DNA from 2 places in the Brevibacillus sp. 1238 genome. Region 1 is predicted to be linked to the other one. Evidence: riboswitches for the same ligand, from Rfam matches in the RefSeq annotation. Region 1 holds a riboswitch; the other holds the start of a gene.
The links. A riboswitch is a leader RNA that binds a small molecule or an ion and turns the genes downstream of it on or off. The one in region 1 is predicted to bind glycine.
Positions count from the first base shown of each region.

Region 1 (3,410 bases):
GTTGGCCGACTGCAAGCAGGCGCAGGCGCCTCTTCCTGCGGGGTAAAACCGCGGGAGACGCCTTACACAGAAAAAGAAAAACAGGTGGAGAGAACAAATGACAACGAACGGAACAGTAGAGCAGGTGGATGTCCTCGTGATCGGAGCGGGGCCGGGGGGCTACGTAGCCGCGATCCGGGCGGCTCAGCTCGGCAAGCAGGTCGCGATTGTGGAAAAAGATACGGTCGGCGGCGTATGTTTGAACCGCGGCTGCATTCCTTCCAAGGCGCTGATCTCGGCGGCGCATCAATACGAAGCGATGACGCAATCCGCGAGCATCGGCTTGCAGGCAGCAGAAGTGAGCGTCGATTTCGCCAAGGTCCAGGCATGGAAGCGCAGCGTGGTCGACAAATTGACCGGAGGCGTAAGCTCGCTGCTCAAAGGCAACAAGATCAAAAGAATCAGCGGGGAAGCGCAGCTTGTCGGCGAGCAGCTGGTTGAGGTGAAAAATGGCGACGACTGCATACAGGTGCAATTCCGGCAAGCGATTCTCGCGACAGGCTCGCGTCCGATCGAATTGAAAGCCTTTCCATTCGCGGGCCGCATTCTTTCCTCGACAGAACTGCTGGCGCTTGAAGAATTGCCGAAAAGCTTGCTGGTCATTGGCGGCGGGTATATCGGGATCGAGCTGGGGCAGACATTTGCCAAGCTGGGCACGAAGGTGACGATTTTGGAAGGCTCGGACTCGATCTTGCCCGGCTTTGAAAAAGAACTGTCGCGTCTGGTGGCGAGGAAGCTGAAAAAGCTCGGCGTGGAAGTGCACACCGAAGCGCTGGCCAAAGGGGCGGAACAAACAGCCGAACAGGTCAGCGTCACCTATGCGGAAAAAGGCGAAGAGCGTCAGGCGACCGCTGACTATGTGCTTGTTACGGTTGGCAGACGGCCGAACATCGAGGGGCTGGGATTGGAAAAGCTCGCTGTCAAGCTGACAGAGCGCGGCTTCATCCAGATCGACCAACAGTGCCAAACGAGCATTCCGCACCTGTATGCGATCGGCGATCTGGTGGAAGGCCCGGCTCTTGCCCACAAAGCGTCGTACGAAGGCAAAATCGCGGCGGAAGCCATCGCTGGCAAAGACAGCAAGCTCACCGACAAAAAGATTCCCGCTGTCGTGTTCTCCGATCCGGAGATTGCCAGTGTGGGACTGACCGAGTCGGAAGCCAAAGAGCGCGGACACGAGGTGGCAGTTGGCAAGTTCCCTTATGCCGCGAATGGGCGGGCACTGTCTCTGAACGTCGGGGAAGGCTTCGTGAAGCTCGTGGGCGACAAGGAGACGGGGCTGCTGCTGGGAGCGCAGATTATCGGGCCGGAAGCGTCCAATCTGATCGGCGAGGTTGCCCTGGCGATTGAAAAAGGGCATACGCTGACAGATATTGCCGAGACGATCCACGCCCATCCGAGCCTGGGAGAAATCATCATGGAAGCGGCAGAAGGAGCGCTCGGGCACGGCATTCATCAACTGAACAAATAACTGCATATCGGCGGATGATGATCGTGGGAGAGACTGGCCGCACTGGCTGGCACCGAAGGAGCAAGTCCCAAAAACCCTTGGGATTAATCTCTCAGGTAAAGAGTACCACGATTGGACGCACCTCTGGAGAGCGCTGGACAAGCCACCCAAGGGGAAAGCTTCGCGAACCGAAGCCAAACTCTCAGGTAAAAAGGACAGAGGAAAGGTAGATTTTTTCCGAAAAAGGAGTCTATCTTTCCATTGTCCTTTTTTCGCGTTCGTACGCTTGGGAAAGGTAGCGAGCAAAAGTTGAAACGGGGGAGATATCGTGAGTTTGCAGGAGCGCGATCAAGAAATTTTGGCGGCGATGGAAGACGAGCGGCAGCGGCAGCATCAAACATTGGAGCTGATTGCTTCCGAGAACTTCGTCAGCGAAGAAGTGATGCAGGCGATGGGGTCCGTACTGACCAACAAATACGCGGAGGGCTACCCGGGAAAACGGTACTACGGGGGCTGCGAGCATGTCGATGTCGTCGAGCGTTTGGCGATCGAACGGGTGAGCAGCTTGTTTGGCGCAACGTACGCGAACGTGCAGCCGCACTCCGGGGCGCAGGCGAATACGGCCGTCTTTTTCTCCCTGCTTTCGCCTGGCGATACGATCATGGGAATGAATTTGTCCCACGGCGGGCATTTGACGCACGGCAGCCCTGTCAGCCTGTCGGGTAAATGGTTCAATGTCGTCGCTTACGGCGTGCGCGAAGATACGCACCGGATCGACTATGAAGAAGTCGAGGCTGTAGCATTGCGCGAGCGGCCGAAGCTGCTGATTGCCGGAGCGAGCGCTTATCCGCGCCAGATCGATTTCGCCCGCTTCAAGGAAATCGCGGACAAAGTCGGAGCCAAGCTGATGGTGGACATGGCGCACATCGCCGGACTGGTCGCCGCAGGCTTGCATCCTTCGCCTGTTCCGCACGCAGATGTCACGACGAGTACGACGCACAAAACATTGCGCGGCCCGCGCGGCGGCATCATCCTGACGAACGACGAAGAAATTTTCAAAGGGATCAACAAGGCCATTTTCCCGGGCATCCAGGGCGGGCCGCTCATGCATGTGATCGCCGCCAAGGCAGTGTCCTTCAAAGAAGCGTTGCAGCCGAGCTTCGTCACCTACGCGCAGCAAGTGGTGAAAAACGCCGCGGCATTGGCGGAAACGCTGAAAAGCGAAGGGGCGACGCTCGTGTCCGGGGGAACGGATAACCATCTGGTCTTGCTCGATGTGCGGCCGTGGGATTTGACAGGCAAAGAAGCGGAGCATCTGCTGGAGGCGGCAGGCATTACGGTGAACAAAAACACGATTCCGTACGATACGGCAAGTCCGTTTGTGACGAGCGGCGTGCGAATCGGCACGGCTGCGATTACGACCCGCGGCATGAAGGAAGCGGATATGGAGACGATTGGCCGGGCGATTGCCGCTGTGCTCAAAGACAAGGGCAGCGAAGCGACGACCGCCAGGGTGAAAAGCGAAATTCGCGGGCTGTGCGAATCGTATCCGCTGTATCAACAGCTCGCAGTGAGGTAAGCAGGAGGAGCGACGATGGTATACAACAGCTGCTTTGATATTATCGGGCCGATCATGGTTGGCCCTTCCAGCTCGCATACAGCGGGAGTCGTCACGATCGGAAAATTCGTCCGCGATTTTCTCGGCGGCGAAATCGAGTCAGCGACGATTGTGTTTTACGACTCTTTTTCGGAAACGTACAAAGGGCACGGGACAGACAAGGCAGTGGTCGGCGGCTTGCTCGGGATGGACACGGATGACAGCCGGATACGCGTAGCGCTGGAGCTGGCAGCGGCGAAAGGGCTGCAGGTCGTATTCGAAAAGCGGGGCGACTGCCCGTACTACGATCATCCCAATACCGTC
Region 1 covers NZ_JARXWC010000001.1:358,262-361,671, forward strand. The annotation lists gene lpdA (dihydrolipoyl dehydrogenase) at 98-1,510, shown strand; glycine riboswitch at 1,525-1,628, shown strand; glycine riboswitch at 1,631-1,711, shown strand; gene glyA (serine hydroxymethyltransferase) at 1,815-3,068, shown strand; gene M2298_RS01630 (serine dehydratase beta chain) at 3,084-3,410, shown strand, end outside.

Region 2 (3,410 bases), on a different contig from region 1:
ACGCATCGGGTTCCAAGGCATGTCGTAGTTGATCACCTGATTGCAAAATTGCAGGTTGATCCCTTCGCCGCCTGCTTCTGTCGCGATCAGCACTTGTGCGCGGTTTTGAAACAGATCGGTCATCCAGTCTTTTTTGCTGCGCTTGAAGCCGCCGCGAAACGGCACAGAGGTAATTCCGTGGTCATGCAAATATTTTTGCAAGTAATTTTGCGTGGCCCGATATTCGGTGAAAACGATCACTTTGTCGTTGATCTGCTGAATCAGCTCGACCGTTTTGGCGGCCTTGGAATGCGTCTCGATCCGCTTGATCATCTCCACCAGTTCCAGTATTTGCGCCCGCAGCAAAGACTCCTCGCTGGTGCGTTGATGCATGTTGTACAGCGTCATGAAGGAGGCTTCCTTGCTGGAGCAAACCTCGCGCTGGAGCGTGATGAGAGCGAGCGAATTGAACAGCCCGGTTCCCGTCTTGTACTGATCGTGGACAAAGCGCGTGACGCCCTCGTACAGCTTCATCTCCTCCTGCGTCAGCTCGATGGGAATCGACTGCACGCGGCGGCTGGTGAACTGGATGCCGCCGTCGCTTCGCTTGTTGCGAATCATGACCTTTTCGATTTCTTCACGCAATTTTTCGCTGTTTTTCGATTGGCGCTTTCCCTCGACGTAATTGGTGGAAAACGACGTCGAGTGGCCCAGATGCCCCGGTTTGAGCAAATTGATCAGGTTGTACAGCTCGTCCATCTCGTTCTGGATAGGGGTGGCGGTGAGCAGCAAACAGTATTTTTTGCGAATTTCCTTCACGAATTGATAGTTTCGGGTTCGCTTGTTTTTGAGCTTGTGCGCTTCGTCGATAATGAGCATGTCGTAGTCGATATCGAGCACATGGCGGCGATGCGGATCGCGTTTGGCCGTGTCGATGGAGGCGACGACGACTTCGTGCTGACGCCACATGTACTCTTTTTTTTGCGCGACGGCAGGAATGCCGAATTTTTGTTGCAGTTCTTTTGTCCACTGAATGACGAGAGAGGCGGGAACGAGGACGAGAATTTTTTTCGCCAAGCCTCTGACCATGTATTCTTTCATGATCAACCCTGCCTCGATGGTCTTGCCCAATCCGACTTCATCCGCGAGAATCGCGCGGCCGCGCATGTCATTCAGCACGCGTTCCGCCGTCTGGAGCTGATGGGGAAAAGGCGAGAGCAGCGGCAAGTAGTTCAGGCATTGCAAAGAATCGAACTCGCGAACCGCCATCGCTTCTTCTGCTTCCAGCGCCAGCTTGAACAGCTCCCACTTGTCCCATGGACCATCTTCGTGCAGCCGCTCGGTCAGCGGCGATATCCAGCTCGTGTCAAATGAAACAGGAACATTCGGCATATACGTTACTCCTTTACACAGCTCTGCCATAACTTTCATGCGTTTTAATAAAAAACTTAACATTATGGGTAATGTTCATCACTTTGTTAAGTATTTCTTGATCTGACTGTTAATTTGCATATTTTCAACTGTCGACTCTCATGGTAGGATATAGAGGAAGTTCGTTCATTAGTATGGAAATCATAGCAAAAACTTATGTATGACCATCTAACCAACGCGAATGATAGTAGCAGGGAGAGACTGCGTGAACCACTGCAGCGCCGAAGGAGCAAGCCGGTAACGGTGAATCTCTCAGGCAAAAGAACCTCTACTGGACGCAACTCTGGAGAGAGCTCGCATGTCGAGCCACCAAAGGGGAAACTTGCAAGCCCGGTGATCCCCGCCGAGCTTGATTGGCAAGGTAACTCTCAGGTACCAAGGACAGAGGAGGAGAAATGGGCACCTTTCTTTTGGTGTACCCGTTTTTTCGCCTCTGTTTTTTCATGGGGAAAAATGCCGACTATCTGCCTTTAGGAGGTGCCACACATGTCCAATCTGAAAAGAACGCCACTGTTTGATTCCTATGCAAAATACGGCGCCAAAACAATCGACTTCGGCGGTTGGGAGCTGCCTGTACAGTTTTCCAGCATTGGTCAGGAGCATGAAGCTGTTCGCACGAAAGCAGGTTTGTTTGATGTATCCCACATGGGAGAGGTGGACGTAAAAGGCGAGAGCGCGCTCGAATACTTGCAGCGCGTGACAACCAACGACGTTTCCAAGCTGGCAGTGGGACAAGCTCAATACAGCGTGCTTTGCTACCCGGACGGCGGTACGGTCGACGATTTGCTCGTTTACAAATACGCAGACGACCATTACCTGCTTGTCATCAACGCTGGCAATATTGACAAAGACTATGCATGGCTGCAGGAGCACCTGATTCCGGGCGTCACGATCGAAAATATCTCGCCGCAAACGGCGCAGATTGCGATCCAGGGGCCTTTGGCTGAATCGATTTTGCAAAAGCTGACTCAAACGGATCTGTCCCAAATCGGCTTTTTCCGTTTTGAGCGCGATGTAGAGGTTAGCGGTATTCCGGCATTGGTATCCCGTACAGGCTACACGGGCGAAGATGGCTTCGAGATTTACCTGGCTGCGGATCGTGCGGCAGAGCTGTGGGACGCCCTGCTTGAAGCAGGCAAAGAAGACGGTCTGGTTGCTTGCGGACTGGGTGCGCGTGACACGCTGCGCTTTGAAGCCAAGCTGCCACTGTACGGTCAGGAACTGAGCAAGGACATTACACCGATCGAAGCGGGTATCGGTTTCGCGGTGAAGGTAGATAAAGCAGTGCCGTTCATCGGCCAAGAGGTGTTGAAAGCGCAAAAAGAAAACGGCGCGCCTCGCAAGCTGGTAGGGATCGAGATGATCGATCGCGGCATTCCGCGCACGCACTATCCGGTCTATGTCGGAGAAGAGCTGGTAGGAGAAGTGACCACAGGGACACAATCCCCGACCTTGAAGAAAAACGTTGGTCTGGCCCTGGTCAAAAGCGAGCACACGGCGATTGGCACAGAGGTTGAAGTGGAAATTCGCGGAAAACGACTGAAAGCTGTTGTTGTTGCCGCTCCTTTTTATAAACGTGCGAAATAACCAAGCATAAGCCCACAATACATCCTATTTGAGGAGGACAACGTTCGTGAAATACCGCTACCTGCCCCAAACTGATCAGGACAAGCGCGAAATGCTCGAAACTCTGGGCATTTCCAGTGTAGAAGAACTGTTTGCAGACATTCCGGAAGAGGTGCGTTTCAAAGGTGCGCTGAACATTCCAGAAGCTCTGTCCGAGCCTGATCTGGTCAAATACTTCACTCGCCTGGCTAACAAAAACGTCAACTTCAGCACACACGTCAACTTTTTGGGTGCTGGCGTTTATCAGCACTATGCGCCAAGCACAGTCAACCACATGCTGCTCCGCGGAGAATTTTTCACGGCTTATACGCCTTACCAGCCTGAAATCAGCCAAGGCGAGCTGCAAGCAATTTTTGAATTTCAGACAATGGTGT
Region 2 covers NZ_JARXWC010000002.1:225,084-228,493, forward strand. The annotation lists gene M2298_RS04885 (DEAD/DEAH box helicase) at 1-1,371, opposite strand, end outside; glycine riboswitch at 1,592-1,688, shown strand; glycine riboswitch at 1,689-1,805, shown strand; gene gcvT (glycine cleavage system aminomethyltransferase GcvT) at 1,897-2,997, shown strand; gene gcvPA (aminomethyl-transferring glycine dehydrogenase subunit GcvPA) at 3,044-3,410, shown strand, end outside.
Region 2: another riboswitch for glycine. It lies ahead of gcvT (glycine cleavage system aminomethyltransferase GcvT); the one in region 1 lies ahead of glyA (serine hydroxymethyltransferase).